DNA from 4 places in the Micromonospora violae genome. Region 4 is predicted to be linked to each of the others. Evidence: riboswitches for the same ligand, from Rfam matches in the RefSeq annotation. Region 4 holds a riboswitch; each other region holds the start of a gene.
What was found. Region 4 has a riboswitch for cyclic di-AMP ahead of EV382_RS03010 (C39 family peptidase). Riboswitches for the same ligand answer to the same signal wherever they lie in the genome.
Positions count from the first base shown of each region.

Region 1: another riboswitch for cyclic di-AMP. It lies ahead of EV382_RS25735 (C40 family peptidase); the one in region 4 lies ahead of EV382_RS03010 (C39 family peptidase).
Region 2: another riboswitch for cyclic di-AMP. It lies ahead of EV382_RS28015 (coiled-coil domain-containing protein); the one in region 4 lies ahead of EV382_RS03010 (C39 family peptidase).
Region 3: another riboswitch for cyclic di-AMP. It lies ahead of EV382_RS17860 (coiled-coil domain-containing protein); the one in region 4 lies ahead of EV382_RS03010 (C39 family peptidase).

Region 1 covers NZ_SHKK01000001.1:5,725,131-5,732,360, reverse strand. Annotated here, with positions in the region: gene EV382_RS25755 (LD-carboxypeptidase) at 176-1,114, shown strand; tRNA gene EV382_RS25750 (tRNA-Gly) at 1,223-1,296, opposite strand; gene EV382_RS25745 (pyridoxamine 5'-phosphate oxidase family protein) at 1,480-2,037, opposite strand; gene dcd (dCTP deaminase) at 2,137-2,715, shown strand; gene EV382_RS25735 (C40 family peptidase) at 2,805-3,845, opposite strand; cyclic di-AMP (ydaO/yuaA leader) riboswitch at 3,859-3,994, opposite strand; gene EV382_RS25730 (N-acetylmuramoyl-L-alanine amidase) at 4,230-6,212, shown strand; gene EV382_RS25725 (C40 family peptidase) at 6,269-7,230, opposite strand, start outside.
Region 2 covers NZ_SHKK01000001.1:6,194,996-6,202,225, reverse strand. Annotated here, with positions in the region: gene EV382_RS28040 (hypothetical protein) at 1-609, opposite strand, end outside; gene EV382_RS28035 (heavy-metal-associated domain-containing protein) at 623-832, opposite strand; gene EV382_RS28030 (metal-sensitive transcriptional regulator) at 926-1,222, shown strand; gene EV382_RS28025 (copper-translocating P-type ATPase) at 1,229-3,352, opposite strand; gene EV382_RS28020 (YibE/F family protein) at 3,665-5,035, shown strand; cyclic di-AMP (ydaO/yuaA leader) riboswitch at 5,202-5,332, shown strand; gene EV382_RS28015 (coiled-coil domain-containing protein) at 5,337-6,356, shown strand; gene EV382_RS28010 (carbonic anhydrase) at 6,413-7,147, opposite strand.
Region 3 covers NZ_SHKK01000001.1:4,047,720-4,054,949, forward strand. Annotated here, with positions in the region: partial or broken gene EV382_RS17840 (carbonic anhydrase) at 175-802, opposite strand; gene EV382_RS17845 (alpha/beta fold hydrolase) at 973-1,920, shown strand; gene EV382_RS17850 (HelD family protein) at 2,029-4,146, shown strand; gene EV382_RS17855 (cation diffusion facilitator family transporter) at 4,253-5,170, shown strand; cyclic di-AMP (ydaO/yuaA leader) riboswitch at 5,292-5,423, shown strand; gene EV382_RS17860 (coiled-coil domain-containing protein) at 5,429-6,493, shown strand; gene EV382_RS17865 (SRPBCC family protein) at 6,657-7,124, opposite strand.
Region 4 covers NZ_SHKK01000001.1:671,469-678,698, forward strand. Annotated here, with positions in the region: gene EV382_RS02995 (acyltransferase family protein) at 102-1,328, shown strand; gene EV382_RS03000 (hypothetical protein) at 1,420-1,923, shown strand; gene EV382_RS03005 (hypothetical protein) at 2,056-2,826, shown strand; cyclic di-AMP (ydaO/yuaA leader) riboswitch at 3,111-3,252, shown strand; gene EV382_RS03010 (C39 family peptidase) at 3,497-4,330, shown strand; gene EV382_RS03015 (alpha/beta fold hydrolase) at 4,458-5,204, shown strand; gene EV382_RS03020 (CDP-glycerol glycerophosphotransferase family protein) at 5,209-6,879, opposite strand; gene EV382_RS03025 (bifunctional cytidylyltransferase/SDR family oxidoreductase) at 6,913-7,230, opposite strand, start outside.

The DNA.
Region 1 (7,230 bases), 5.1 Mb from region 4:
TGGTTCTCCTGGAACCTGTCACAAATGAGATGCGCACCGGCTGGCAGACCTGTTGGATCTCGACATGGTGCATGAGCTTGTTCGTCCCCGGAAGGCGCAACCCGGTGACCACCTCGCGGTCCTTTCGCCGTCCTTCGCTGCGGCTGGTGCCTATCCAGCGATTCACGAGCAGGCCATGCGACGCCTCGCCGACCTGACCGGCCTCGTTCCGGTCGAATACCCCACCACCCGCCAGGTGGGTGCGAGCGCGGCAGCGCGTGCGGCGGACATCAACGCCGCCTTCGCAGACCCCCAGGTACGCGGCATCCTCGCCGTCGTCGGGGGCGAGGACCAGATCACTGTCATCCCCCACCTGGACGCCGACCTGGCCCGAGCCGACCCGAAGCCGTTCCTCGGCACCAGCGACAACACCAACCTGCACCACTGGCTCTGGGGCCACGGCATCGCCAGCTTCTACGGCGGATCCTCCCAGGTGCACCTCGGCCCCGGGCCGGCCGTGGACGACGTTCACGTCCGGTCGCTGCGGGCCGCACTGCTCACCGGGGAACGACTGGAGATCACCGATCCGGGTGAGTCCGAGGACGTCGGGATCGACTGGGCAGACCCGCAGGCGTTGAAGTCCTTCGGAGAGCGCGAACCAACCGAGCCGTGGAGCTGGCACGGGCCCTCCCGCACCGTTACCGGCCCCAGTTGGGGCGGCTGCCTGGAGGTCATTCAGTGGGTCCTGACGGCAGGGCGCTTCCCGTTCCCCCCGGAGGTACTGCACGGCGGGGTGCTGATCATCGAAACGTCGGAGAAGCTCCTCCCCGCCCGCGAGGTCGGCTGGATCGTCCGCGCACTGGGCGAACGCGGCCTGCTCAGCGCCGTCGACGCGGTCCTGGTCGCCCGTCCGCCGGTCTCCGACCACACCCGTCGCCCCCCGGCTGCTGATCGGGCACGGCTACGCGAGCAGCAGCGGGACACCGTCGTCGACGTGGTGACCCGCTACAACCCGGAAGCCGTCGTCTGCGTCGGCGTCCCGTTCGGCCACACCAGACCGCAGTGGATCCTTCCCCACGGCGGCCCGGTCACCGTCGATGGCGTGGAGCGTCGGATCTACGCCGACTACCGATAGGGGCCGCAGCGCTCGCAGGTGCGAGCGCTGTCTCCGTCCGGGGATGCAGGCCGCCGCAACGTCGAAGGCCCCGGCTCGGGACTGTCGTCCTGGCCAGGGCCTTCGCGGTGGAGCGGGTGACGGGAATCGAACCCGCACTGTCAGCTTGGGAAGCTGATGTTCTGCCATTGAACTACACCCGCAAGCGGCACCACTGTACCCGAGTCGTCGTGCCCGTGCACCCAGGTACCCCTGCCGGCTGGAGGTGTCCACATACCGCACGACCCGGGGCGGCCCGGGTTGGTCCACTCGACTTTCTGAAAGTCGGGGTGTCCGGAGCGCTGGGACACCCCGACTTCACGGAAACCGAGTGGATCATGGCGTGGTCAGGCGGCTGTGCACTGGACGTCGCGGCTGAGGCGGGTCGGGCGCGCCTGCGGGACGGCGAGTGGGGCGGCGGACGCCGACGGGGCGTGGGGGTCGAGCCAGACCCGAACGGCCGGTCGACCCGGCGCGCGGCCCGGAATGCCCGTGATCTGCTGCTCACGGCGGGTGAGCATCGCCACGTCGACGGTGAACTCGAAGAGCCGCCAGTCGGCCTGCGGCTCGGCCCGGGCGCTCTGCGCCAACTGTGCCACCCGGACCGGATCGGTCACCGGACGGGCGCGCCCCGCCACGTACGCCTCGTCGTCGCTCTCCTCCGGGGGGAACGAGTGCAGCGCGTAACGGCCGTCACGTTCGAGGTCGCGGCGCTTGGGAGAGTCGATGATGAAGCAGAACAGCCCCTCGGCGGTGATGACCGGGGAGACCGGATGGACGCGGGGCCCGCCGTCGGCACGGACCGTGGCCAGGTAGCCAAAGCCCGGCCCGTACTGCTGGAGGAGAACGCGGATCCCGTCGGCGAGTCGGGGCTCGTCGGCGGCGAATTCGGACCAGGAAGCCATGTGGGCATTCTATCGAACAAATGTACGACCAGCGACCTCGACGCGCTGGTCACCGGCACCGAATCTGGCGACTTTTGGCAACGCGGCTATGGTGGTCCGATGCTGCTCTCCGACCGCGACCTGGTCTCCGAGATCAAGGCCGGCACGCTGGGCCTGGAGCCGTTCGAGCCCACCCTGGTTCAACCGTCCAGCATCGACGTCCGACTCGACCGGCTGTTCCGGGTCTTCAACAACCACCTCTACACCCACATCGATCCCGCCATGCAGCAGGACGACCTGACGTCGGTGGTCGAGGTCCCCGACGGCGAGCCGTTCGTGCTGCACCCGGGGGAGTTCGTGCTCGCCTCGACACTGGAGGTCATCTCGCTGGGTGACCAGCTCGCCGGCCGCCTGGAGGGCAAGAGCTCCCTGGGTCGGCTCGGGCTGCTCACCCACTCCACCGCCGGCTTCATCGACCCGGGCTTCTCCGGCCACGTGACGCTGGAGCTCTCGAACGTGGCGAACCTTCCGATCACCCTGTGGCCGGGCATGAAGATCGGGCAGCTCTGCATTTTCCGGCTCTCCTCGCCGGCCGAGCACCCGTACGGCTCGGTGGTCTACGGCTCGCGCTACCAGGGTCAGCGGGGGCCGACCCCCAGCCGCGCCTGGCAGCACTGGCGCACCTGGCCAACGCGCTGAGGCCCACCCGCTGAGGCCCACCCGCTGACACACCAGAACGACGAGGGCCCGCCGCGACGGATCGCGACGGGCCCTCCGGTCATCCGGGGTCAGCCTGGACGGCCGTAGCTGTGGATCGGGCCGTCGTCGACCTTCTTCATCTTGACCGGCTGCCCGGCCTGCGAGGCGTGCACCACCCAGCCGCCGCCGACGTACATGCCGACGTGGTGGATGTCGCTGTAGTAGAAGACCAGGTCGCCGGGGCGTAGGTCGCCCCTGCTGACGTTCTTCGTGACCCGGCTCTGCGCGGCGGCGTTGTGCGGCAGGGACACGCCGGCCTTCGCCCAGGCGGCCAGCATCAGCCCGGAGCAGTCGTACGAGTTCGGGCCCTCGGCACCCCAGACGTAGGGCTTGCCGATCTGCGCGCAGGCGAACTTGACCGCGGTGCCTGCGGCGCCGCCGGGGTAGCTACCCGGGCAGGGTGCCGGGCGCAGCGGACCGCCGCCGCCGTTGCCGTACACCTTGAGGCGCAGCTTCTGCAGGCGGTCGATCTCCTCGTTGATCTGCTTCTTCTTCGCCGCCAACTGAGCTTCGGTACGGGCCAGCTGGGTCACCATCTCGTCCAACGGCGCCTTCTGCGCGGCCAGCTGGTCGCGCAGGTCGGCCACCTGGCGTACGTCCTTCTGCTGGTTGTGCGCGAAGCGGTCGAGCATTTCGAGCTGGCCGACCACCTCGCTGGGCGACCGACTGCCCAGCACGGCGTTGACGGTCGAGACGTTCTCACCCATGTAGGCGCGGGCGGCCAGGGCACCGACCTTGTCCATCGCGGCGTCGACCTGGCGCTCCAGCGGAGCGATCCGGGCGGCCAGCGCGTCGGCCTGCTTGCGCTTCGCGGCGAGGTCGGTGCGGGTGGCGTTGTGCCGTTCGATGATCGGTTCGAGCTTGTTCCAGTCGGCGTCGATCTGGCGTTCGATCTCGGCGACCGACGGGTCGGCGTGGGCCGCCGTGGCACTGCCGGTCAGGACGACGGCGACGCCGGCCAGCGCGGCGAGAGCGGTGGTGAAGCGGGACCAGCGTGGGCGCGGCGCGATCGACGACGGGCCGGCTGATGCCGGCCGCTCGGACGACGGCCGCGGGGCATGGAGTGCCACCGGGGTTCCGTACTCCTTCTTCCTGACCGCCTACCGGGTTAGCTGACGGGTTCGGGCGGGAAGTCGGCGCCCTACCGCAGTGGCTGCGGATTCACCCCGAGGGACGTGGGTCCCCGGTTCGTTCGGAAACGACTCGGCGGTGTCGGTCCGTTACCGCCCGGGCTGGGCGGAGCTGCTGTCGGGCCGACGAATGACCAGAGTAGAGACGCTCGTTACCGATCCGCAACCCGTGCGGCCGTGACACTCCGTACCGATTGGGCGAGGTCACCGACCGTGTGTGAAGAATTCTTTCCGCAAACTTCGATAAATAGAAAGGTATTGACCTGAGCTCCCGGGCGGCGCGATGGTGACCTGACCGCACTCCGCGAGAATCTAGGGGGTTCGATGCACCATCCCACCCTGTCGACGGGTTGGCGCGCACTGCTCGCCGCCACCGTGGTCGCCGCCGCGACCACGGTGCCACTCTCCGTCGGCCCGGCCACCGCCGCGCCCACCATCGGCCGCCAACAGCAGTACGCCGACGCGGCCACCGAGTACGGCGTGCCCAGCGTCGTCCTGCTCGGCGTCTCCTACCTGGAGTCCCGCTGGGACACCAACGCCGGCACACCCAGCACGAGTGGCGGCTACGGCCCGATGCACCTGACCGACGCGCGGCACGTGACCGCCCTGCCCGGGCGTGGTCACCACGACGCCGGTGCCGAGGACCCCCGCGGCGACGACTCCCGTCCCGCCCGGGTGCCCGCACCCCGGCCCGTGGCCGCCCCCGGGCCGTCCACCGCCGCGTTGCAGACCGTGGATGCCGCCGCCACGCTGACCGGCGTCGCCCCTGAGGCGCTGCGCGCCGACGCGGGCCTCAACATCCGGGGTGGAGCCGCGCTGCTGGCCGCGTACCAGAGGGATCTGGGCGCGCCGGTCGGTGCCGACACCGACCCGGCGACCTGGTACGGCGCGGTGGCCCGGTACTCCGGCGCGGACAGCGCCGACGCGGCCGCGGCCTTCGCCGACGAGGTCTTCACCACCATCGGCGCGGGCGAGTCCCGGGTGACCGACGACGGCCAGCGGATCACCCTGCCGGCCCGTACGGTGCGGCCCGAGCGTTCCTGGTTGGACCGGCTGGGCCTGCGCCGGCTGGCCCGCCCGGACGGGGTGGAGTGCCCACGCACCATCTCCTGCGAGTGGATCCCGGCACCTTACGAGGCGTTCGGCGACGGGGACTACGGCAACCACGACCTCTCCGACCGGCCCGCCCGGCAGAAGATCGAGTACATCGTCATCCACGACACCGAGGCGAGTTGGGCGACGACCCTGCAACTCGTCCAGGACCCGACCTACGTGAGCTGGCACTACTCGCTGCGCTCGGTCGACGGGCACATCGCCCAGCACGTGAAGACCAAGGACGTCGGCTGGCACGCCGGCAACTGGTACGTGAACGCGAAGTCGATCGGGCTGGAACACGAGGGCTTCGCGGCGCAGGGGACCTGGTACACGGAGGCGATGTACCGGACCTCGGCGAAGCTGGTCCGGCACCTGGCGCTGCGGCTGGGCATCCCACTGGACCGCCAACACATCATCGGCCACGACAACGTGCCCGGCACCATCGCCTCGACCGTACGGGGAATGCACTGGGATCCGGGGCCGTACTGGGACTGGACGCACTACTTCGACCTGCTGCACGCACCTCGACTGGACACCGGCACCCCGGCCACCGGGCTGGTCCGGATCGACCCGGACTTCGCCACCAACCAGCCGGCGTTCACCGGCTGCGTCACCGCGGGTGTGCCGTGCGCGCCGCGGGGCTCCTCAGCGGTGGTGCTCCGCAGCGCGCCGTCCGCGGACGCACCGCTGGTCAACGACATCGCGCTACGCCCGGACGGCAGCCCGAACACGATGGTCGTGTCGGACCACGGGGCCCGGGCATCCGCCGGGCAGACGTACGCGCTGGCCGGGCGGCAGGGCGACTGGACGGCGATCTGGTATCTCGGGCAACGGGCCTGGTTCCACAACCCGGCGTCCGCCCCGACCGCCAGCTGGACCGTCGGCGTCGTGGCCACGCCGAAACCCGGACGGGCCACCGTCCCGGTCTACGGACGGGCGTATCCCGAGCAGTCGGCGTACCCGGACGGGGTTCCCTACCAGACGATCTCGCCGTTGCAGTACACCCTGGCCGCCGGGCAGCGGTACGCCGTCGGCGCGGTGCTGGCCGGCGAGTACTACCGGGCCACCACGTTCGACGGCTCCTCGCCCGGTGACTGGACGGTGATTCGCGGCAAGAACCGTTACGCGCAGATCCAGTTCGGCCACCGGATCATGTACGTCGACCTCGCCGACGTGCAGCTGTTGCCGTCGCCGGTGGGCGCGCCCCGCTGAGAAACCGCGACGGCCCCCGGTCGGTGACCGGGGGCCGTCGTGATGCGCGGGGTGGATCAGCCGGGTCTACGGAACCCGGCGACGGGCATGGTGTTGATGCTGGACACCTGCACCGGTTTGCCGGCGCGTGGCGCGTGCACCATCTGGTTGTTACCCAGATACAGCCCGACATGACTCAGGCCGGAGAAGAAGAAGACCAGGTCACCGGGGCGAGCATCGGCTCGCGCGATGGCCTTGCCCTCGTTCCACTGGTCACCGGTGTGGTGGGTGAGGTAGATCCCGGCCGCCTTGTAGGCGAACTGGGTCAGCCCCGAGCAGTCGAACGAGTTCGGACCGGTGGCGCCCCAGACGTACGGCTTGCCGACCTTCCCGCAGGCGGTCTTGATCGCGGTACGGGCCGCCTCGCTGACCACTCCGTTGATGGTCGGGCAGGACGCCGTCTTGACCGTGGTCTTGGGCATCGCCGCCTCGAGCTGCTTGATCTCGGCGTCGATCTGCTTCTTCTTGGCCGCCAGCTCGTTCTGCTGCCGGGTCTGGGTGACGATCAGCGTGTCCAGCTTCTGCTTCTCGCCGTCGTACTTGGCCCGCACGGCCAGCACACCCTCGACCTCCTTGCGCTCCTGCGCGGCGAGCCGGTCGAGAATGGTGAGCTGCTCGGTGAGCGTGTCCGGCTTGGCGCTGACCAGCAGCGCGCCGATGTCGTGCGACGGGCCCGAGATGTAGTAACGGGAGGCGAGGTCGCCGACCCGGTTGAGCGCCAGCTCGCTCTGCAGGGCCAGCGGCTCGATCTTCTTCTGCAGGTCCGCCGACTTCTTCCGGTTTGTCTTCAGCTGCGCCCGGACCTTGTTGTACTGCTCGATGGTGGGCTCCAACTGCTCCCACTTCTTGTCGATCTGCGCCTCGATCTCGTCGACCGTGGGCGCGGCATGCGCCGGTGCGGTCAACAAACCGGCGCCCACCGCCGCGGCGGCGACCAGGACAAGCACCCGGTGGGCGGCACGACGCAGGCCACCGGAGC
Region 2 (7,230 bases), 5.5 Mb from region 4:
GCTGACGGTCAGGGTCAGCGGTGACGTGCGGCCGGGCTGCGGTGCGCCGGCCAGGGTGACCGTGTAGCCGTCGACGGTGGTGCTGGTCGCCGGGGCGGGCAACGGCCGTTCGGTCAGCTCGCCGGGGACTGTCACGTCCACGCCGAGGGTCAGCGGATCACCCCCGGCCGGGGTGAAGTCGGCGAACGCCCGCCACTGCCCGGGGCCGGCCAGTGGGGTGTCGACCCGCCAGGTGCCGTCCGGGCCCAGGTCGGGGTGGACGTGGCGGAAGCCGGAGAGGTCCCGTCGGGCGACGATCAGGTGCATCTGCCGGTCGTGCGCCACCTCGTACCGGGTGACCGGGCGGCCGTCCGGGCCGGCGATCCGGAAGGCGAACTCGCCGGCCGGCGCGGCGACCTGTTCCAGGGTGTGGCCGCGCTCGGAGACGAGCAGCCCGCCGGGGAACCGCTCGGCCGTGCCGTCCCGCTCATCCGCTGTCGGGGTGGCGGCATTCTCGTGCCGGTCCGCGGCGACCGGGGCCGGGTCGACGACCCGAGCGACGCCGTAGGTCGCGCCGAAGACCGCCGCCAGGCCGACGGCGAACCCGGCCAGTCTCGTCACCGTACGCATGGCGGCCCCCCGATCACGCGTCGACGAGGTCGTAACCGGCCTCGTCGACGGCGGCCCGGACAACCGCGGTGTCCAGCGGCTGCTCACTGCTGACGGTGACCCGGCCGGTCGCGAGGTCGACCTGGACGTCCCGCACGCCCTCGATGGCGCCGACCTCGGCGCTCACCGCGCTGACGCAGTGCCCACAGGTCATGCCCTGCACCTGGTACGTCGTGTTGACCATCGAATCGTCTCCTTCTAGGTACCGGTACCCGGTGGGGGTATCGCGTAGTGAGGACCGTACCATACCCCCTGGGGGTAGGCTATCCTGGTCGGCATGACTGCACCCACCCCGATTCGCGGATACACCGCCAGCAAGGACCAGCTGCTCGCGCGGCTCCGCCGCGTCGAGGGGCAGGTCCGGGGCATCGAGAAGATGGTCGACGACGACCGCTACTGCATCGACGTGCTCACCCAGATCTCCGCGATCCAGGCCGCCCTCGACAAGGTGGCCCTGGGGTTGCTCGACGGGCACGCCCGCCACTGCATGCACGAGGGCGCCGCCGAGGGGCGGGCCGACGAGATGGCCACCGAGATGATGGCGGCGGTCGGCCGGCTCATGAAGCGCGGCTGACCGCCCTCAGTTCGACGCGGGATCGAGACGGACCCGGCGCAGCAACTGGGCGTTGAGCGCCACCACGATGGTGGACGCCGACATCAGCACCGCGGCCACCGCCGGGCTCAACGCCACACCGGCCCCGGCCAGCACCCCGGCGGCCAGCGGCAGCGCGACCACGTTGTAGCCGGCCGCCCAGGCCAGGTTCTGGCGCATCTTCCGGTACGACGCCCGGGACAGCCGGACCACCGCCGCCACCCCGCGCGGGTCAGAGGACGCCAGCACCACCCCGGCGGACTCGATCGCCACATCGGTGCCCGCGCCGATCGCGATGCCCACGTCCGCCCGGGCCAGCGCCGGCGCGTCGTTCACCCCGTCGCCGACCATCGCCACGACCAGCCCCCGCCGCTGAAGCTCGGCCACCCGATCGTCCTTCTCCGCCGGCAACACCTCGGCGAAGACCTCGTCGACGCCGGGGCGGAAGCCGAGGTCGGCGGCGACCGCCTCGGCCACCGGCCGGGCATCGCCAGTGATCATGGCGATGGTGCGGACCCCCTCGGCACGCAACTCGTCGACGGCGCGCCGGGCCTCCGGACGCACCTCGTCGGTCAACGCGAACGCACCGAGCACGGCCCCCGGCAGCCGCACCAGGTGCAACACCGCCGCGCCCCGCGCCGACCACCGCCCGGTCGCGGCCTCCACCTCGGCCGGGAGCGCCAGGCCCAGTTCCCGCAGCAGCGCCGGCCCGCCCACCGCGTACTCCGTACCGTCGATTGTCGCCTGCACACCACGGCCCGGCAGCGCCCGGAACCCGGCGGCCCGCGCCGGGCCGACGCGCCCGGCCGCCGCGACGATTGCCCGGGCCAACGGATGTTCGCTCTCCGACTCGACGCCCGCCGCGATCCGCAGCACCTCGTCCCGCTCGACGCCAGCTGCCGTCACCAGGTCGGTCACGCCGTGCTCGCCCCGGGTCAGCGTGCCGGTCTTGTCGAACAGCACCGCGCCGACGGTCCGCATCCGTTCCAACGCCAACCGGTCCTTCACCAGAATCCCGGACCGCGCGGCGAGCGCGGTGGAGAGCGCGACGACAAGCGGGATGGCGAGACCCAGCGCGTGCGGGCAGGCGATCACCAGGACGGTGACCGCACGGACCACCGCCTCGTCCGGCTGACCGAGCACGGTCCAGACCAGGACGGTCAGCACGGCGGTGCCGGTGGCCAGGTAGAACAGCGCGGCCGCGAACCGGTCGGCCAGCAGTTGGGCCCGCCCACCGGAGGCCTGGGCCTGCGCGACCATCCGCTGGATGCCGGCCAGGGCGGTCTGCTCACCCACCGCCTCGACGCGCACCCGGACCGCCGAGTCGGTGGCGACGGTGCCGGCCACCACCCGGTCGCCCGTCGACCGGGCGACCGGCCGCGACTCGCCGGTGATCATCGATTCGTCCAGCTCGGCGCCGCCCTCGACGACCCGGCCGTCCGCGGGCACCCGACCTCCCGGCCGGACCAGCACCACGTCGCCGATCCGCAGGCCGGTCACCGGCACCGCCTCGACCCGCCCGTCCGCCGCCACCCGCTCGGCCTCGTCGGGCAGCAGCGCGGCCAGCGCCGCGAGCGCGCCCTGCGCCTGCCCGATGGCCTTCATCTCCTGCCAGTGCCCGAGCAGCATGATGGTGACCAGCGCCGCCAACTCCCACCAGAAATCCAGGTCGAAGGCACCGACGCTGGTGGCCAGGGACGCGGTGTACGCGACGGTGATCGCCATCGCCACCAGCAGCATCATCCCGGGCGCCCGGTCCCGCACCTCCCGGACCGCACCGACCAGGAACGGCCACCCGCCCCACCAGAACACCACCGAGCCGAGCACCGGGCCCACCCAGGATCGACCGGGGACGCCGTCACCGGCCAGGCCCAGCTGATCCGACACGAGATGACTCGTCAGCACCACCGGGATGGTCAACACCAGGCACACCCAGAACCGGCGGCGGAACATCGCCGGATCGTGCCCGGCGTGCTTGTCGTGCCCGGCGTGCTTGTCGTGCTCGGCGGACCCGGCGTGCCCGGCGTGCTCGTCGGACCCGGGGTGCTGGTCCGGCGGTGACGAGCCGGCGCGGTGCGGGTGATCGGGGTCGGGCGGTGACGAAGCGGGCATGGTTCCAACATGCCGCCCCGGGGCCCGTCGCGCGAGGGGTTCGGCCGCCCGACACTCCGCCACGACCTGCGACCCGCGGGTGGGCTGGCTAGCATCTCCCCCAATGGCCCTCCGTATCTTGCTGCGCCCTGGCGCACCGACGCCGCCACGACCCGGCGTCGTCAGCGGTCGACCGGGCCGAACACTGACCGTCAGTGATCGAACGGTCGTCAGGCAGCGACCTGCCCCCGCCGGCCGCCGCGTTTCCACCGAAACGGTGAACCGCCCGGCCCGCTGACCCGTACCCCGCACCGGATCGTTGGGAGTCTCGACTTGGGCGCCGGCCACACCCACCCCGCTCCGTCCGCCTCGCCACGGGTGCGACGGACCCTCGTCGTGACGGTGGTACCCCTCTTCATCGCCACCCTGCTCGCCACGGCGCTGCTCTGGCCGCGCGGCGGGTCACCACAGACCGATGGTGGCGCGGACGTGCCGCGCTACCCCGGCACCGTCACCCGGGTGGTGAATGAGCCGTGCCCGCCGGCGCCGTCGGTCCCGGAGGGCACACCGAGGGTCGGCGGCGGGCGGTGCGGCACGGTCGACGTCCGGGTGGACGACGGGCCGAGCGCCGGCCAGCAGGTACGGACGCCGGTGCCCGACGGCCCCGGCGCCCCCCGGGTCGACGTCGGCGACGAGGTCATCCTGGTCGAGCTGGCCGATCCCACCGACCCCACCGCCAGCAACTGGAACATCGCCGAACACCAACGCGGCACCCCGATGGTGTGGTTGGCGCTGGTCTTCGCGGCCGCGATCGTCGCGTTCGGTCGGTGGCGAGGTCTGGCCGCGCTCGCCGGGCTGGCCGCCAGCTTCGCCATCCTGCTCACCTTCGTGCTGCCGGGCATCGGCGCCGGCAGGTCGCCACTGCTGGTGGCGGTGGTCGGCGCGGCCCTGATCATGTTCGTGGTGCTCTATCTGACGCACGGGCTCACCGCACAGACCTCGGTCGCGGTCCTCGGCACCCTGGGCAGCCTGGTGCTGACCGGCGTGCTCGCCGCCATCGCCACGGCGGCGACGCACCTCACCGGCTTCGGCAGCGAGGATGCCACCACGCTGTCGATGTTCCACAGCGACGTGGACCTGCACGGACTGCTGCTCGCCGGGATCATCATCGGATCGCTCGGCGTGCTCGACGACGTGACGGTCACCCAGGCGGCCACCGTCACCGAGCTGGCGAACGCCAACCCCGAGCTGACCCGGTTGCAGCTGTACCGTGCGGCCACCCGGGTCGGCCGCGCGCACATCGCCTCCACTGTCAACACCATCGTGCTGGCGTACGCGGGCGCGTCGCTGCCCCTGTTGCTCCTGCTCACCGCCGACTCGCGCCCGATCGGGCAGATCCTCACCAGCGAGTTCCTCGCACAGGAGATCGTCCGCAGCGCGGTCGCCACCCTCGGTCTGATCGCCGCCGTGCCGCTGACCACCGGGCTGGCCGCGGTGGTGACCGCCGCCGGACGCACCGATACGACGCCGTCCACCGGTGCTCCCGCGCCCCGACCCCAGCCGGACCGCGCGGAGGCGCTGGCCGCACTCATCTCATCGCGAAAGGTCGGCTCGGACGAGCCGGATCGGACGCGGACCCCACCCCCATCCGAGGCCACCGACCGGTGGCCGGAGTCGAACAGGAGCACGGATTCGGCATGGTGACACTCCTCAGCGTGACCAGATCGGGCGACCACCCTGAGAACCACGTCACTGGTAACTCAACGCTATGGCGAAATGACGCTTTTGGTCGGCCTCCAGGCGTAGCTCACCCGGTCGACTCTCGGGTAACCTCGCTGCCGGTTACCGATGAAGGCGCGAAGCGGCGCCTGCGGTGCCACCGCCCAATCGCCAACCGGCGAGCCGGGGACCCAGGTACGTGGGGTGAATCCGCGTCAGCGGTAGGGGCCACTTCCGCCCCGAACCCGGCAGCTAACCCGGTCGGCGGTCGACGGAAGGGAACATTGTGACGGCACCCCTACGCCGCTGGTTGACACCCGTGGTGGCCGTGATCGCCGCACTGACCGTGTTCGCCGGGCCGCTCCCGGCGCACGCCGCGCCAACGACCCCCACCCCGTCCGGGCACGAGGAGGACGGCGAGCCCAAGCTGCTCACCGACGTCATCGAGCAGGCCAACCGCGACTACTCCGCCGCCAAGTCCAAACTGGACAAGTCGAAGAAGCGGCAGGGCGAGTTGGCGCTGGAGGTCGCGCGGGCCAAGGCCGACCTGGACGCGTTGGCCCCGCAGGTCGGGCAGATCGCCGCCCAGTCGTACCGGACCGGTCGGATCGGCGCAGTCGCGATGCTGCTGGAGAGCGACGGTCCCGACTCGTTCGTCCAGCGCGCGGCGGCGCTCGACGAGTTGAACATGGTCCACGAGAAGAAGCTCTCCGAGGTCAACGAGGTCAAGGCCCGCGCCGAGCAGGCGAAGCTGGCCCTCGACACGGAGGTCCGGGAGCAGCAGAAGCAGACCGCTCTGATGGCGAGGCGGAAGAGCGAGGCCAACAAGGCGCTCGCCCTCGTCGGCGGCAAGGGCTTCACCGGCGGCCTGGTGGACGCCACCTCCCCGGTGGCGAAGATCGGTCCGGGTCGCACCGCCGACGGTGACTGGAAGCCCCAGTCGTGCAGCGAGAACGACCCGACCACGTCCGGCTGCGTCACCCCCCGCACGCTGCACGCGTACAAGGAGGTCAAGCGGGCCGGGTTCAACCGGTTCGTCGGCTGCTACCGCCCCGGTGGGCCGTGGGAGCACCCGAAGGGCCGCGCCTGCGACTGGTCGCTGCAGAAGAGTGGCTTCGCGCCGTGGCACAACGAGGACACCCGGATGTACGGCAACAACGTCGCCGCGTTCCTCATCCGTAACGCCGACCGGCTCGGCATCTACTACGTGATCTGGAACCGGCAGATCTGGTTCCCGGCCACCGGTTGGAAGTCGTACAGCGGGCCGTCGAACCACACCGACCACGTCCACATGTCGCTGCTCTGACCCGTACGACCCCCGTCGAGGGCCGTTCCGCGTCGCGCGGGGCGGCCCTCGCCGCGTCAGACGGTGGCGGGCGCGGCCGACTCGACCGATCCGGTGGAGGGGTCCACCGTCGCGAAGCCGGCCGGCGCGGCGGCCACCGGGCGCACCGCTCCGGCGGCCAGCCGGTAGGACACCCCCACCACCGCGCACCGCCCGCCCGCCACCGCGTCGGCGAGCACCGGGGACTGCCCGAGCAACGTCTCGACGGTGTGCGCGATGTGGATGTCGACGATGTCGTTGATGTCATCCACCCCCTCGGCCTCGGCCCTGCGCAGGCTGGGCAGCACGGAGTCGACCACCGCGCCCAGATGGCCACTCGGCGCGGTACCGGTCGCGACCGACTCCCGGGCGGCCTGCACCGCACCGCACGAGTCGTGACCGAGCACCACCACCAGTGGAGTGCCGAGCACGGTCACCGCGTACTCGACGCTGCCGAGCACCTCCGGGCCGGCGGTGTGCCCGGCCGTACGGACCACGAACAGGTCGCCGAGCCCTCGGTCGAAGATGATCTCGGCGGCCAGCCGGGAGTCGGAGCAGCCGACGATCACCGCGAACGGGTGTTGCCCGTCGGCCACGGCGGCCCGGTGCCCGGCGTCCTGGTTGGGGTGGCGTGGGACGCCGCCGACGAAGCGCCGGTTGCCGGCGATCAGCTCGGCGTACGCCCGGGTCGGTTCGCTGAGCTGATCGCCGGACGCCGGGTCGGTGATCCGCTGCGAACCCGGCAGACCGCCGGAGTTCCCGGTATGACTCATCCCGCACCTCGTCTCGACGCATCTGACCTGCTCAAGCCGGCTTTCCGCCGGCCGGGCGGCGGGCCCTGGCTCGTGCTCCACCG
Region 3 (7,230 bases), 3.4 Mb from region 4:
CAACTGAACCGCCCGCCGGGAATTCCCGGCGGGCGGTTTCGCGTCTCCTGAGATCGGCTTCGTCGATCATGGAGTTGTGGTGCCCGGCTTGGAGTCATCCAGGCCGGTTTGTCACCCACCACAACTCCATGATCGGCGCGGGCGGCGGCGGGACGGTCCTCGGGCCAGGGCAGGTCAGCCTGCATCGAGCAGGGCGACCTCTCCGGTGGCCAGGTCGTAGAGTCCGCCGACCACGGCCACCCGGCCGGCGGCCACCGACCCGGCCAGCAGCTCGTCCTGGCGCAGCATGCGCACCGTGCGCCGCACGTGGCGGCGGATCGCCAGCGGCTGCACCGCCGGATCGTCGATCCCCGCCTCGGTCACCGACGGCGCGATCTCGTCCACCAGGTGCGCCAGCGACCCGCCGGGACGCCGCCCGGTGCGCAGCGCCTCCACCGTGGCCTCCACCGCACCGCACCGCTCGTGGCCGAGGACCATCACCAGCGGTACGCCGAGCTGGCCGACCACGTACTCGATCGAGCCGCAGACCGCGCGATCGAGCACATGCCCCCCGGTACGGATCACACAGATCGCCCCGAACGTCTGGTCGAAGATCGCCTCCAACGGCACCCGGGAGTCGATGCAGCCGAGCACCACGGCGTACGGCTGCTGGTCGCCGGAGGCCGCGGCCGCGGCGGCCGTGACGTCGTGCCCGTGCACCGGCTGGCCGCTGACGAACCGTCGATTTACCGGCGAGCAGATCGGCCAGCGCGGCGCGGGGCGTACCGCCGGCCTGCCGCCCCGGCCCGGACACCGCGCCCATGGGCGCTCCCGACGACCCCATGCCGTTCAGCTTGGCCCGTCACCGCGCGGCATGGGCGAGGTCGGGAATGTTCGCCCCGGCGCGATTGGCGCGCTCTCCTGGCGGGTAGCCGGTGTTACCGCCGGGTATCGGAGGTGCTGATGGTGCTGGGCGGCCCAGGGGAGGTGGCGATGGCGGAGCGGTTCGAGGTCCGTCTGCCGGACGGCGTACGGCTCAACGTCGAGACGACGGGTCAGACGGACGCCCCGGTCACCGCCATCCTGCTGCACGGCTGGACGCTGGACGGACGCGCCTGGCACCGGCAGGTCGACGCGCTCACCGCGGCGCCATTCGGCGGCGCGGTGCGGGTGGTCGCCTACGACGCGCGCGGGCACGGCCGGTCCAGTTGCATGGCGCTGCCCACCGCCACCCTCGCCCAGTTGGGTGACGACCTGGCCGCGGTGATCGACGCCGTGGCGCCGACCGGTCCGGTGGTGCTGGTCGGGCACTCGATGGGCGGCATGACGGTCATGGAGTACGCGCACCGCCACCCCGCGCACTTCGCCGCCCACACCGCCGGCCTGGTCTTCGTCTCGACCACCGCCGAGGGGCACACGCACACCGTCTACGGGCTCTCACCGCGGATCGCCCGGTTGATCCGGCTGGCCGAGACGACCAGCGCCGGCGTACTGGCCCGGTGCGGCTCGTGGCGTGCGCCCCGGGCGCTGCTGACCGCGCTGCGACCGAGCATCCGGTGGATGCTCTTCGGCGACCGCTGCGAACCGGCCGACATCCGCCTGGTGACGTCGGCGGTGGCGCGGGCCTCGCTGCGCTCGATCGGCGGGTTCCGCGCCTCCATCGGCGCCCAGCACCGACTGGACACCCTCGCCGCGCTGGCGCACCTGCCGGCCGCCGCCCTGGTCGGCGACCGGGACCGGCTGACCCCGCCGCCGTGCGCGGAGTCGATCGCGGCGGCTCTGCCGGCCACCGAACTGACCGTCTGCCCCGGGGCCGGGCACATGCTGATGATGGAACGCCCGGACGAGGTCAACGCCGCGCTCACCGGCGTGCTGCGGCGGGTGCTCGCCGAATCGTCGCCGGGCCACCGTGACGCGACCCCCGTCGAGACGGGTGTTTGAGCACGTTCGCGCACCTCGGGCGCGGCGGGTCGGGCTCGGGGCCGTACCCTTCTGCGGTTGGCCCGCGCGGTTCCCACCGCCGGCCGGCGACAGTTGAAGGAGCGTGCGTTGACCGACCAGACCGGCCTGGAGCAGGAGATCGCCGTCGAGCAACGACACCTCGACCGGGTGTACGCCCGACTGGCCGAGCTGCGGCGCTCGGCGGTCCGCGCCGAGCGGGACGGCTACCGGATGGCGCGGGTGGGCACGCACGGCGCACTGGTCGAGCGCGACGCGATGGTCTTCCACGCGGCGCAGCGGCGGCACATCCTGGACGCCGAGCACGAGGGGCTGGTCTTCGGTCGGCTGGACCTGCGCGACCGTCAGGTGCTGCACGTCGGGCGACTGGGGATCCGCGACGAGGACGCCGTCACGCTGGTCGTCGACTGGCGGGCGCCGGCCGCCGCCGCCTTCTACCAGGCCACCCCGGCGCAGCCGCTGGACGTGGTGCGGCGTCGCACGATCCAGTCCCGTGCCGAGCGGGTCACCCGGATCGAGGACGACCTGCTGGACCCGCCCGCCGCCCCGGAGGGGATGACGGTCGTCGGTGACGGCGCGTTGCTGGCCACCCTGTCGAAGGCCACCGGCCGGGGCATGCGGGACATCGTGGCGACCATCCAGCGGGAGCAGGACGAGGCGATCCGCTCGCCCGGCTCCGGAGTGACGATCGTCGCGGGCGGCCCCGGCACCGGAAAGACCGCGGTCGCCCTGCACCGGGCCGCGTTCCTGCTCTACTCCGACCGCAGCCGCTACGCCGGCGGAGGCATCCTGGTGGTCGGCCCGTCGTCGGTCTTCGTCGAGTACATCGGCTCGGTGCTGCCGTCGCTGGGTGAGGACACCGCGACCCTGCACTCGCTGGGCACCCTCTTTCCGGGGATGACCGCCACCCGCACCGACCCGCCCGAGGTGGCGGCGGTGAAGGGCTCGCTGCGGATGCGCCGGGTCCTGGAGCGGGCGGCCCGCGACGCGGTGCCGGGCGGCCCGGGTGAGCTGCGGCTGCTCTACCGGGGGACGCTGCTGCGCCTGGACCGGGCCACGCTGGACCGGATCCGGGATCGCGCGCTGCACCGGGGCGCGCGGCGCAACGAGGTGCGCCGGGCCGGTTTCGACGGGGTGTTCGCCGCGCTCTGGGCGCAGGCCCGTGAGCTGAGCAGCGGTCGCCTGCCGGAACAGCCGGCCTTCGAGGCGGAGATCGCCGAGCGGCCGGAGTTCCGGGAGTTTCTCAAGGCGTGGTGGCCTCGGCTGCACCCCCGGCACGTGCTCGGCTGGCTGGCGCAGTCGGACCGACTGCGCCGGTACGCCGGAGGCATCCTCTCGTCGGCGGAGATCCGGCTGCTCAACGCCGCGTACCGGAATCTGGACTCGGCCGGGTTGACCATCGCCGACGTGGCGCTGCTGGACGAGTTGGACGCGCTGCTCGGTAAACCCGTGCAGCCGGCCCGCGCGCGACGCGATCCGTTCCAGCTCGCCGGTGGCGTCCGGGAGCTGAGCACGTTCGGCGAGCGGCAGCGGGCCGCCCGCGCGGCGGCCCGGGAGCGCCCGGAGGACTACCGGGATTACGCGCACGTGGTGGTCGACGAGGCCCAGGACGTCTCGCCGATGCAGTGGCGGATGATCGGTCGACGCGGCCGGTTGGCCTCCTGGACGGTGGTCGGTGACCCGGCGCAGACCGCGTGGACCGGCGACCCGGAGGAGCTGACCCGAGCCCGCGACCAGGCGCTGGGCCGGCGCAAGCGACACGACTTCACGCTCACCACGAACTACCGCAACTCGGCGGAGATCTTCGCGGTGGCGGCTGCGGAGATCCGTCGGCTCTACCCCGACCTGCCGCTGCCGACCGCCGTCCGCTCCACCGGGGTCGAGCCGGTCGAGCTGGTGGTGCCCGCCACGGGGTTGGAGACCGCGACCGTGGAGGCCGCCAGCGCCCTGTTGGCGGAGGTGGAGGGGACGGTCGGGGTGATCACGCCGGTCCCCCGCCGCGATGAGGTCGCCGGTTGGCTGGGCGCTCTGGGCGGCGCACGGCTACAGGTGGTGACCAGCCTGGAGGCCAAGGGCATGGAGTACGACGGGGTGGTGCTGGTCGCCCCGAGTGAGATCCGCGCGGACCCGGGTGCCGGCGTACGCACCCTGTACGTGGCGCTCTCCCGGGCCACCCAGCGACTCACCACCATCGACCCGAACGGCTGACCTGCGCGGACTGCCACCGGTGCACGGCGCTACGCGTACACTTGCACACATAGCGATGTGCGCATACATTTGACCGGGTCCCGATCGGCGGCGGAAGGTGGATCTCGTGGGCGCAGGTCATGACCACCACCACGGCTCCGTCGCCAATGCCGCACACCAGCACCGGGGTCGACTCTGGGCGGCATTCGGGCTCCTCGCCACCCTGATGGTGGTCGAGGCCGTGGTGGCCCTGCACACCGGTTCACTCGCCCTGCTCTCCGACGCCGGGCACATGTTCACCGACGTGCTCGGCATCGGGATGGCGCTCGCCGCCATCACGGCGACCCGGCGGGCCACCGGCGACCCGCAGCGCACCTTCGGGCTCTACCGACTCGAGGTGCTCGCCGCGCTGGCCAACGCCGTCCTGCTCTCCGGCGTCGCGATCTACGTGGTGATCGAGGCGATCCGCCGTTTCGGCGACCCGCCCGAGGTCATCGCCGGCCCGATGCTCGCGGTGGCTGTGCTCGGTCTGCTCGCGAACATCGCCGCCTTCGCCCTGCTGCGCGCCGGGGCCCGGGAGAGCATCAACCTCCAGGGCGCCTACCTGGAGGTGCTCGGCGACCTGCTCGGCTCGCTCGGCGTCATCGGCGCGGCGCTGCTCATCACCGTCACCGACTGGTGGTGGGCGGACCCCCTGGTCGCGGTCGCCATCGGCGTCTTCATCCTGCCGCGCACCTGGCGGCTGGCCCGCGCCGCCATCCGCATCCTGGTGCAGGCCGCCCCGGAGCACCTCCAGGTGACCGCCGTGCACGACCGACTGGCCGCGGTCCCCGGTGTCGTCGAGGTGCACGACCTGCACGTCTGGACGCTCACCTCGGGCATGGAGGTGGCCTCCGCACACCTGACCATGGCACCCGGCGCGGACGTCGGCGCGGTGCTCGCCGCAGCCCGCACGGCCCTGCACGACGACTTCCGCATCGAGCACGCGACGTTGCAGATCGAGCCCGGCGCCGCCGCCGGGGCGTGTGGCTCCATCGAGTGGTGACGGGATCACGGTAATTTTCCGTGGTAACGCACGCACCGTCCGTCACATCGGCTGCAGTCGCCCCACCTGCACCGGTAGGCTCAGTCCCGGCCTCCACCAGGCGGCGCCCTCCCGGCGCCGGTGGCGGTCGCCGCCTAATCGCCCAGCAGGGCGAACCGGGGAACCACGTTCCTGGGGTGCATCCGCGTCAGCGGTAGGGATCTTCCGTCCCGAACCCGACAGCTAACCCGGTCGGCGGCTGACGGAAGGACATGCGCAGTGGCACCAGCACGACCACCCGCCGCCCGCCTGGCGGCCCTGATCGTCGCGATGTTCGCCCTCGGCGTCGCGCTTCCGGCCGGCACCGCCTCGGCCGCTCCCCCGACCGGCCAACGGGCCGCCGCGCCCAACTCCGACGAGGAGGGCGGCACCCCGGCGTTGCGCGCCCAACTCGAGGCGGCCAGCAAGGGCTACCTGGACGCGAAACGCGCCCTGGACACCTCGGTACAACGGCAGCGGCAGCTCGCCACCCAGCTCAAGACCATCGAGGTCGAGATCGACCAGCGCAACGGCAAGGTCGGCGAGATCGCCGAAGTGGCGTACCGGACCGGCCGGCTCGGCGCGATGTCGGCGCTGCTCAACAGCAACACCCCGGAGGGCTTCATGGACCGGGCGGCCGCGCTGGACGCGGTGGCCGCCAACGAGGACCGGGTGCTGCGCGACCTGCTGGCCAGCAAGGACCGGGCCAACCGCACCCGGACCGCGCTGGACGGCGAGATCAACGAACAGCGCAAGCAGGTGGCGGTGATGGCCAAGCGCAAGGATCAGGCCGAACGGGCCCTGACCGTGGCCACCGCGGCCAAGCCGCAGACCACCACCGACACCGGCTCCAACCGGGGTACCTCCACCGCCAACGCGAAGGCCGCGCCGCGCAACTCCGACGGCTCCTGGCCCTCCGAGTCATGCAGCGTCAACGACCCGACGCCGGCCAGCGGCTGCATCACCCCACGCACGCTGCACGCGCTCAACCAGGCCAAGGCCGCCGGCTTCACCCGGTACGTCTCGTGCCACCGCCCCAGCGGCTCCGGTGAACACCCGAAGGGTCGGGCCTGCGACTTCGCAGCACAGAAGAACGGCTTCGGTGGGGTCGCCACCGGCGGCGACAAGACGTACGGCAACAACCTGGCCGCGTACTTCATCCGCAACGCGGACCGGCTCGCCGTGCTCTACGTGATCTGGTACAAGCAGATCTGGCTGCCCAGCAGCGGGTGGAAGTCGTACAGCGGCGCGCACGGCACCCCGTCCACCGACCACACCAACCACGTGCACCTGTCGGTCTACTGACCCGTCCGAGCAGGGGCATCCGCTCGCTGTCGCCGAGGTCGGGGCATCCGCACGCCGGGATACCCCGACCTCGGTGACGTTACGTCGACCGCGACGGCGCGGGCCTGATGATCATCGCGACCGTGCTCGCCACGGACAAGCCGTGGGGGCGACGGCGCGCCGGTCAGGTGGGGGGCGACGGGTCGGCGCTGCGGTCCAGGGCCGCGCCGAGCCGGGTCGCCAGCGCGAGGTGAGCGGCTCGGGCCTGGCGGAACGCGTAGCGGAACAGCGGCGTCGGCGCGGTCAGGGTGATCTCGACGTCGATGCGGACCAGGCCGTCCGGCTCGGCGCGCAGGCGGGTGTGGTTGCGTACCGTGGTGGCGGGCCACTGGCGGGCCACCGTGACGATCTCGTCGGTCCCGATGATCAGCACGTCCGCGTGGTACGTGGTCCGGAACCGCAGCGGGCCGGCCGCCAACCGGTCGTTGATCGTGTAACTGGCCCGCGCGCCGGGTCGGGGCGGCACCCGGCGGACCCGGACGATCAGCGGATGCAGCTCACCCTGCCGGGTCAGGTCACTGAGCAGTGCTGCCGCCTCGGCGGGTGAGCACCGGGCCTGGACGGTGTAGCTGAAGGTATCGCTGCTGAGCACACCGTCTCCCGCCGTCGTTGGTCGCCCGATCGTCCCGCACCGATGTCTGGCTGGCAACGCCCGACCGCCCCGGGTGCCGCACCGGACCGGGCCGATGCGGCGACCT
Region 4 (7,230 bases):
GCCCTGCCGGGCCGTCGCGGGCGTCGCCGTCGCGCCGTCCGACGCCGCGCCGAGGAGGATACGACCGTGCTGGTGACCCTGCCGAGCGTCGGGCTCCCGGCATGACGAGCGTCGCCGCGGGGTCGGTCGCCCGACCCACCTCCGCCCCGCCCCGGCTGCCCTCGTTGACCGGGCTGCGGTGGATCGCCGCCCTGCTGGTCTTCGGTTTCCACGCGGGCACCATGCGGATCATCACCGAGCCGGACTACAAGGCGGTGGTCGACGGGCTGTTCACCCTGGGCCTCTCCGGGGTGCAGTTCTTCTTCATCCTCAGCGGTTTCGTGCTGGTCTGGTCGGCCCGGGTGGGCGACTCCCGGCGTACCTTCTGGCGGCGGCGGTTCGCCAAGATCTACCCGAACCACCTGGTGTTGTGGGGGGCGACGCTGGTGGTCGCCTGGTGGTTCGCCGACCCGGTCCTGCCGGCGGCCGCGCTGGAGAACCTGCTGCTGCTCCAGGCGTGGGACCCCCGGCCGGGCTGGTTCTACAGCATCAACACCGTCAGCTGGTCGCTCTCCTGCGAGTTCTTCTTCTACCTCTGTCTGCCGCTGGCGTTGCCGCTGCTGCGTCGGGCCCGACCGAAGCTGCTCTGGGCGCTCGTCGTCGCGCTGCCGTTGCTGATCCTCGCGCTGTGGCCGGCGCAGGAGCTGGTGCCGGAGGTGAGCCGGTGGTGGTTCACCCAGATCTTCCCGCCGGTGCGGTCGCTGGAGTTCTGGTTGGGCGCGGTGGCGGCCGAGTTGATGCGTCGAGGACTCTGGCGCGGTCCCGGCCTGCCGGTGGCCAGCGGGATCTTCGTGGTCACCTGGGTGGCGGCCGCGCAGTGGATCCCCGCCGAGTGGTGGACGACGCTGCTCGCGGTCGCGTACCTGTTGGTGATCACCGCTGCCGCGGACGCCGACGTGCGGGGCCGGCGCTCGCCGTGGCGGTCCCGGCCGCTGGTCTGGCTCGGCGAGGTGTCGTTCGCCTTCTACCTGGTGCACGTGCTGGTGATGACGAGCGTGCTGCGCTGGAGTGGGGACTGGGGGACCGGCTTCGGGGGCTGGCGCGGCCCGGCCGTGGTGCTCGGCTTCCTGGTGGCGAACCTGATCCTCGCCGGGCTGCTGCATCGCTTCGTCGAGACCCCGATGATGCGCCGGCTCGCGCCGCGCCGTCCGGCCCGTCCGGCGTCCGTCCCCCGACAACGCACGGCCGCCGGTACCGACGACGCGCCACACCCCGGAAGCGGGGTCCGAGGTGCGGCCGACGAGGTCGGTCCGGCCGGCGGTGGATCAGCGTACGTCGACTCGCGCTGACAGCGTCCATCCTGGTCAGCGGGTCGGCGCGGCGTGATCCGACACGCCCGTGGTCGGTGCGTCCGGGTCGGCGCGACGGTAGCGTGGGGACGTGCTCCCGGTCGCGTTCACCTGTCCGCTGTGGTGGGTTGCGCGCTGGGCGACGCGGGTGCTGACCAGTCTCGCCGTCGTCGCGGCCCTGGCGCTCGGCGCAGGCCCGGCCACGGCCGCCACGTCGACGCCCGGCCCGGTGCCACAGTCGAGCATGGTGCCACAGTCGAGCGCACGGCCGGCCCCGGTCGCCGCCGGGCCGCTGGCGGCCACCGTCCGGCACGCCGCGCCATCGGCACCAACCGCCACCAACGCCGGCCGTGCGCCGGGCGTCGGTGGTGCGGACGCCACGGGGTCGTGGGCACACGGTGCGGCCCGCCCGGCCCCGGCGAAGGCGGCCGGGGAGTCTGCTCCGACCTGGTCGGTCGACACGCCGGTGACGCTCCCCGGCGACCAGCGCACGATCGCGGTGCGCGTGCCGTCGGTTCGCGCCGCCGAGTCTGACCGGCTGCCCCTCGCCGATGGTGCGAGCGGCCGGGCTTCCCGGGCCCCACCCGGGCGCTGAGCCACCGGGACGACCGTCCCACCGCCGCGCCCTGTCGACCCACCCGCTCCCTGACCCGCTGACCGTGGCCCACCAAAGCCCCGCCGGTCGGCGCGGCTTTCATCGCACTGCTCTCTCCCCGAGGTGCCGACCATGGAGACCGTCGTCTTCTACCAGTTCGTGACCGAGGTGCCGCAGGCCGCCGCCATCTGGTCCACCCTGATCCTGTTGACCCTGGGCCTGCTCACCGTGCTGGCCGCCCGCCCCGAACGGGACCAGCCCACGGACGACCCGCTCCCGGCCGAGCCCACCGCTCGGGAGGTGGCCGCCGCCGAGGCCGTCGACAGGCGCCGCTACGCCGAGGAGGTGGCCGTCGCCGCGTCCGGCGCGGCCACCACCGCCCGGCGGCGACGCGCCGCCTGGCTGACCGCTCAGGAGCAGCTGGAGCGGGCCTGGAGCAGGTACGACGAGGCGGACGCCGCCGCGCGTCGCTTCGCCGGCGGCCGGGCGTTCCCCACCCCGCAGACCCCGCACACCCCCGCCGAGTACGCCGCCCGGGAACGCTATCTGCACCGGGCGGCGATGGCGGCGTACTGGCGGGGTGACCTGACGATCGCGCAGCTCGGTGACGTGTTCGGGCACCGGCACGGCTGGGATCCCCGACGACACCCGGTCGAGCAGGAGGCGCTGATCAGCCGGGTGATCCGCGATGCGCGGCTGGCCGACTACCAGGTGGCCGCCGGCCGTGAGCGGGCCGCGTGGCGCGACGCGGAGTTGGCCGCCGAGTCGGCGCGCACCCTCGCCGAGGAGGCGTACGCGGCGGCTGCCCGGCTGCGCCCGACCCCGGCACCCGCTCGCCGGACGGTGGCCGGGGCGTTGCGTCCGGCTGTCGTGGCCCGGTGGCGCCCGGCCCGCGTGGGTTGAGCCCGATCCGTTATGTGAGCCCGGTCACGCGCCGGTGAAATCGGACGCCCGACGCGATCAGCGTCATTGTTCGCGCGATTGTGGTCGCGTTCTTTGCGGCCCGTCCGGTTGTCGCCCGCAGGCGTCTCCGTAACCGGATGTCCCATCGAGTCACATCATCGGCAATACGCGCAGAAATTGGCGTGCCAATTGAGGTTTACGCAGGTGAACCTGGCTTGGCAGGGCGCGAAGCGGCCAGTAGTGTCGTGCCGTCCGATGCGGTAACCGATCGCAAGAGGCGACGCCGCGTCGACCCGCTTAATCGTGATCAACGAACCGGGGACCCATCAGCAAGTCCGGGGTGAATCCGCGCGGCACGGCCCGCGGTAGGGCGATCTTCCCGCCCGAATCCGTCAGCTAACCCGGTAGGCGGTGTCGGAAGGAGTCTCATCCTCGTGCAGCACCTTTCCACCCCTCGGTTGTTCCCTCGCCTCCACGGCGCGGCGGTGCGCCCGCTCATTCGTCTCGTGACGGTGAGCTGACCCCCCGGGTCATCGCCTTTCCCGCCCGGCCGCGCCGGGCGTTCCCCTGAGCGGTTCACCATCCGCGGACCACGGTCCGCGCGCTGGCGCCTGCCCGGATACCGGTCCGGCCCCGGTGTGCCGCTCTCCCCCCGATCCGTGGAGGACCCGTGAAGCACACCCTGCAGCGTCAGCTCCGCCGCCTCGCCACCGAGCGCCCGTACCAGATCGTCGCCGCCTCCGCCGCGGCCCTCGTGATCGCCACCACCACCGGAGCCCTGCTCACCACGGCCGACGACGCCCCGGCCGGCCAGCGCACCGCGACCACCGTCGCCGAGCTGCGCAGCGACGTCGCCGCCTCCCGCGGCGACGCCCGGGACGCGTCCCCCTCGGCCAGCGCCGCGCCGACCACGGGTGCCCCGGCCAGCAGCGCCGCGTCCCCCGCCGCCAAGGCCGCGAGCAACCCGGACCTGACCCGCAAGCCGAAGCCGAAGCCGCCCGCGACCAAGGTGCTCGACTACGACTACGAGGCGCAGAACACCTACTACAACTGCGGCCCGGCGGCCACCCGCAACGCGCTCAGCGCCGCCGGCATCGACCGCACCCAGGACGAGCTCGCCGCCGAGCTGGGCACCACCGAGATGGGCACCAACTCGGCCGAGGACACCACCCGGGTGCTCAACGCCGAGGTGAAGGGCTCCCCGTACCGGACCCGGATGTTCCCCACCGCGCCCAGCCCGGCGCAGATGGACCGCCTCCAGGCCGACGTCATGAAGGCCATCACCGACGGCCGGGGCGTGGTCGCCAACGTCGTCGGGGACGCCACCGACACCGACGGCGGCTGGCACTCCTACGGCGGCGGGCACTACATCGCCGTCGTCGGCTACAAGGACAACGGTCGCACCGTGCGGATCGCCGACTCGGCGAACCCGGCCGACCCGTCGTACTGGATCACCACCATCGACCTGGCCAACTGGATCACCAGCCGGGGCTACTCCGCCTGACCCAGGCACGCTGAACCGTCACGGGCGTCGTCCCCCACAAGGGGCCGGCGCCCGTGGCATCTCCGCATGTCGCGGCCGGGCGTCGACGACTCTCGTACCGGGCCGTGAACCGTGGCAGACTGCGGCCGTGGTGGATGAATCGGGTGGTCCCGCCGGTCGTGGGCGTGTCCTGCTGCTCCTGCACGGAATGGGCACGACCGGGGACGTCTGGTTGCCGTGGGCGCCGCTGCTGGAGCAGCGCTGGGCGGGGCGGTGGCTGGCACCGGACCTCGCCGGCCACGGCTGGGCGGAGCCGCTGCCGTCGTACACCTTCGCGGGGTTCGCCGACCGGATAGCGCGCGGCCTGGCACCCGGCGACCGGCTGGTCGTGCTCGGGCACTCGCTGGGCGGGGTGGTCGGCCTCGCGCTGGCCGCCCGCGCCGCCGGGACGCCCGTGGACGCCGTGGTCGGGCTGGGCATCAAGGCCGTCTGGTCACCCGACGAGCTGACCCGCGCCGCCGACCTCGCCGCCCGCCCGGTCAGCTGGTTCGCCACCCGCGCCGAGGCCGCGCGCCGCTACCTTCGGGTGTCCGGCCTGGCCGGCCTGGTCCCGCCGGACCACCCGGTGGTGGACGCCGGGCTGCGCCAGGTCGACGGCCGGTGGCGCCTCGCCATGGACCCGACCGCCTTCGCCGTCGGCGAACCCGACCTGGCCGGGCTGCTGGCGGCGACCGACGTGCCGGTGGTGCTGGCGCGCGGCGAGAACGACCCGATGGTCACCGACGAACAGCTCAAGGAGTACGGCGTACCGGTCGCCACGCTGCCCGGTCTCGGCCACAACGCGCACGTGGAGGACCCGGCGGCGGTGCTGGCCCTGCTGGATCCGTACCGCTGAGCGGCTACGCCGGCGTGGTCGCGGCCAGTGTCGCGGCCGGGGTCAGCTCGCGGCGGGCGGCGCTCAGGAAGGCTTCGGCGTACGACTCGGCGGGGAAGTCGCCCAGGTAGCGGCGGCGGGTCGCCCAGCGGGCCTCGGCCAGCGGGTCGGTGTCCAGCAGGTCGGTCAGCACATCGTCCACGTTGGACATGTCCCGGCGCAGCACGTAACCCGACCCGGCCAGCGGGAACCGTTCCACGAACCGGTCGCCCTCGCCACCCATGTCGGTCACCGCGTACGGCTTGCCGGAGTAGAGGAAGTCCGAGATCACCCCGGAGACGTCGGAGACCAGCGCGTCGGCGGCGTTGACACACTCGGTCAGGCTCAGCTCCCGAGCCGCCGATCCGAACACGTGCTGCCGGCCGGTGCGGGCCCGATCGGCCGTCAGCAGCTCGTGCAGCCGGCCCAACTGGCGTGCCGACGCCGGGTTCTGCGTCGTGTACGGGTGGGCCCGCAGGATCATTGTCGCGCCGCGCTCCAGCAGCCGACGCAGCAGCTGCTCGGCCACCGGCAGCGAGCAGTAGTCGGCGTCGGCGTGGTGCCCGGTCCAGGTGGGGGTGTAGAGCACCGTGGGGGCCGCCAACCCGCGCGCGGGCTCCGGGCGTACCTGGATCGACTCGACCTGTGGGCGACCCACCACCACGAACTTCTCCGCCGGGATCCGCACCCCGGCGCGGGCGTACCTGTCGATCGCCGCCTGACCGGCCACGAAGATCCGGTCGAAGATCCCGGACACCGGGTTGGCGCTCGGTGCCTTGTCGCTGTCGCCGTGGTGCAACTGCACGTGGGTGAGCTGGGTGAAGCGGATGCAGTGGCTGTTCTTCGCCCCGTGGTTGACGTAGAACGCCGCCCGCAGGCTCGGCACCAGCGCCTCGTCCATGGCCCGCAGGGTCGGGCAGTAGACCACCGGAGCGTCGGTGGCCGCCGCGATCGGAGCCAGGAACTCCGGCTCCCGCAGCACGACCAGGAACGGCCGGCCGATCCGTTGCAGGTACGGCAGCCACATGGTGACCTGGTACTCCGAACCGGGCGGCGCGGAGAAGTAGAGCAGGAACTCCGGCTGGTGCCGGCGCAGCGCAGCGGCCACCGAACCGCCGCCGGCCCTCGGCCGGAACCGCCGCCGGGCCAGGTCCAGCGCGACCGCACCGGCGCCCGCGCCGACCAGCAGGCTGACGGCCAGCGCCACACCGGCCGGCAGGGTGAGCGCGGCGGCGAGCGCCAGGGCGGCGAGCAGCCCCAACAGGGCCGTGTTGAGCCGGTCGGCGATCAACGGGGTCCACGCGCGTACCGGAAGGTTGGCGGCCCGGATCTCCAGACCGCCGGCGGTACGCAGCGGCCCCACCAGCAGCACCAGCCCCAGCAGGACCAGCCCGGTGGCGACCAGCGCGAGGTCGAGCCCGTCGTCGAGCCGGCGGGAGTAACCGACCAGGATCGCCGCGGCGATCAACGTGGTCTCCGCCACCAGGTCGGCGCTGGGCCGGATGCGCTGCTCGACGGCCGAGGCGGCCAGCGCGGCGACGGCCAGCGCCAGCCCCCAGCCGGTGGCGCCGGTGAGCGCCAGCACGACGAAGGCCAGCACGGCCAACCCGGTGGTCAGGCACCGGGCGGCCAGCTTTCGAACCAGGTCGCCGCGCATGTCGCTCCGTTCGTGGTTCCGCAGCCGTCGGCGTCAGTTCGTGGACGTCGCGCCGGCCGGTGCGTCGACCTGGCCCGCCCCGGACTGGGCCGGCACGGTCGGCGTGGGCCCGTCGCCGGGTGCCCGGCGTACGTCGATCACCTGACCGGTCAGGTCGGAGATCAGCACGTCCAGCGACGACTGGGCGACGGCCTCCGCGGCGAGCAGGGTGTTCTCCGGCTCCTCGCCGAAGGCCCGGGTGCGCATCGGGGTGGCGGTGCGCTCCGGGTTGATGCAGTTGACCCGGACGCCGACGTCGGCCCACTCGTCGGCCAGCGCCTGGGTGAGGTTGACCAGGGCGGCCTTGGTGGA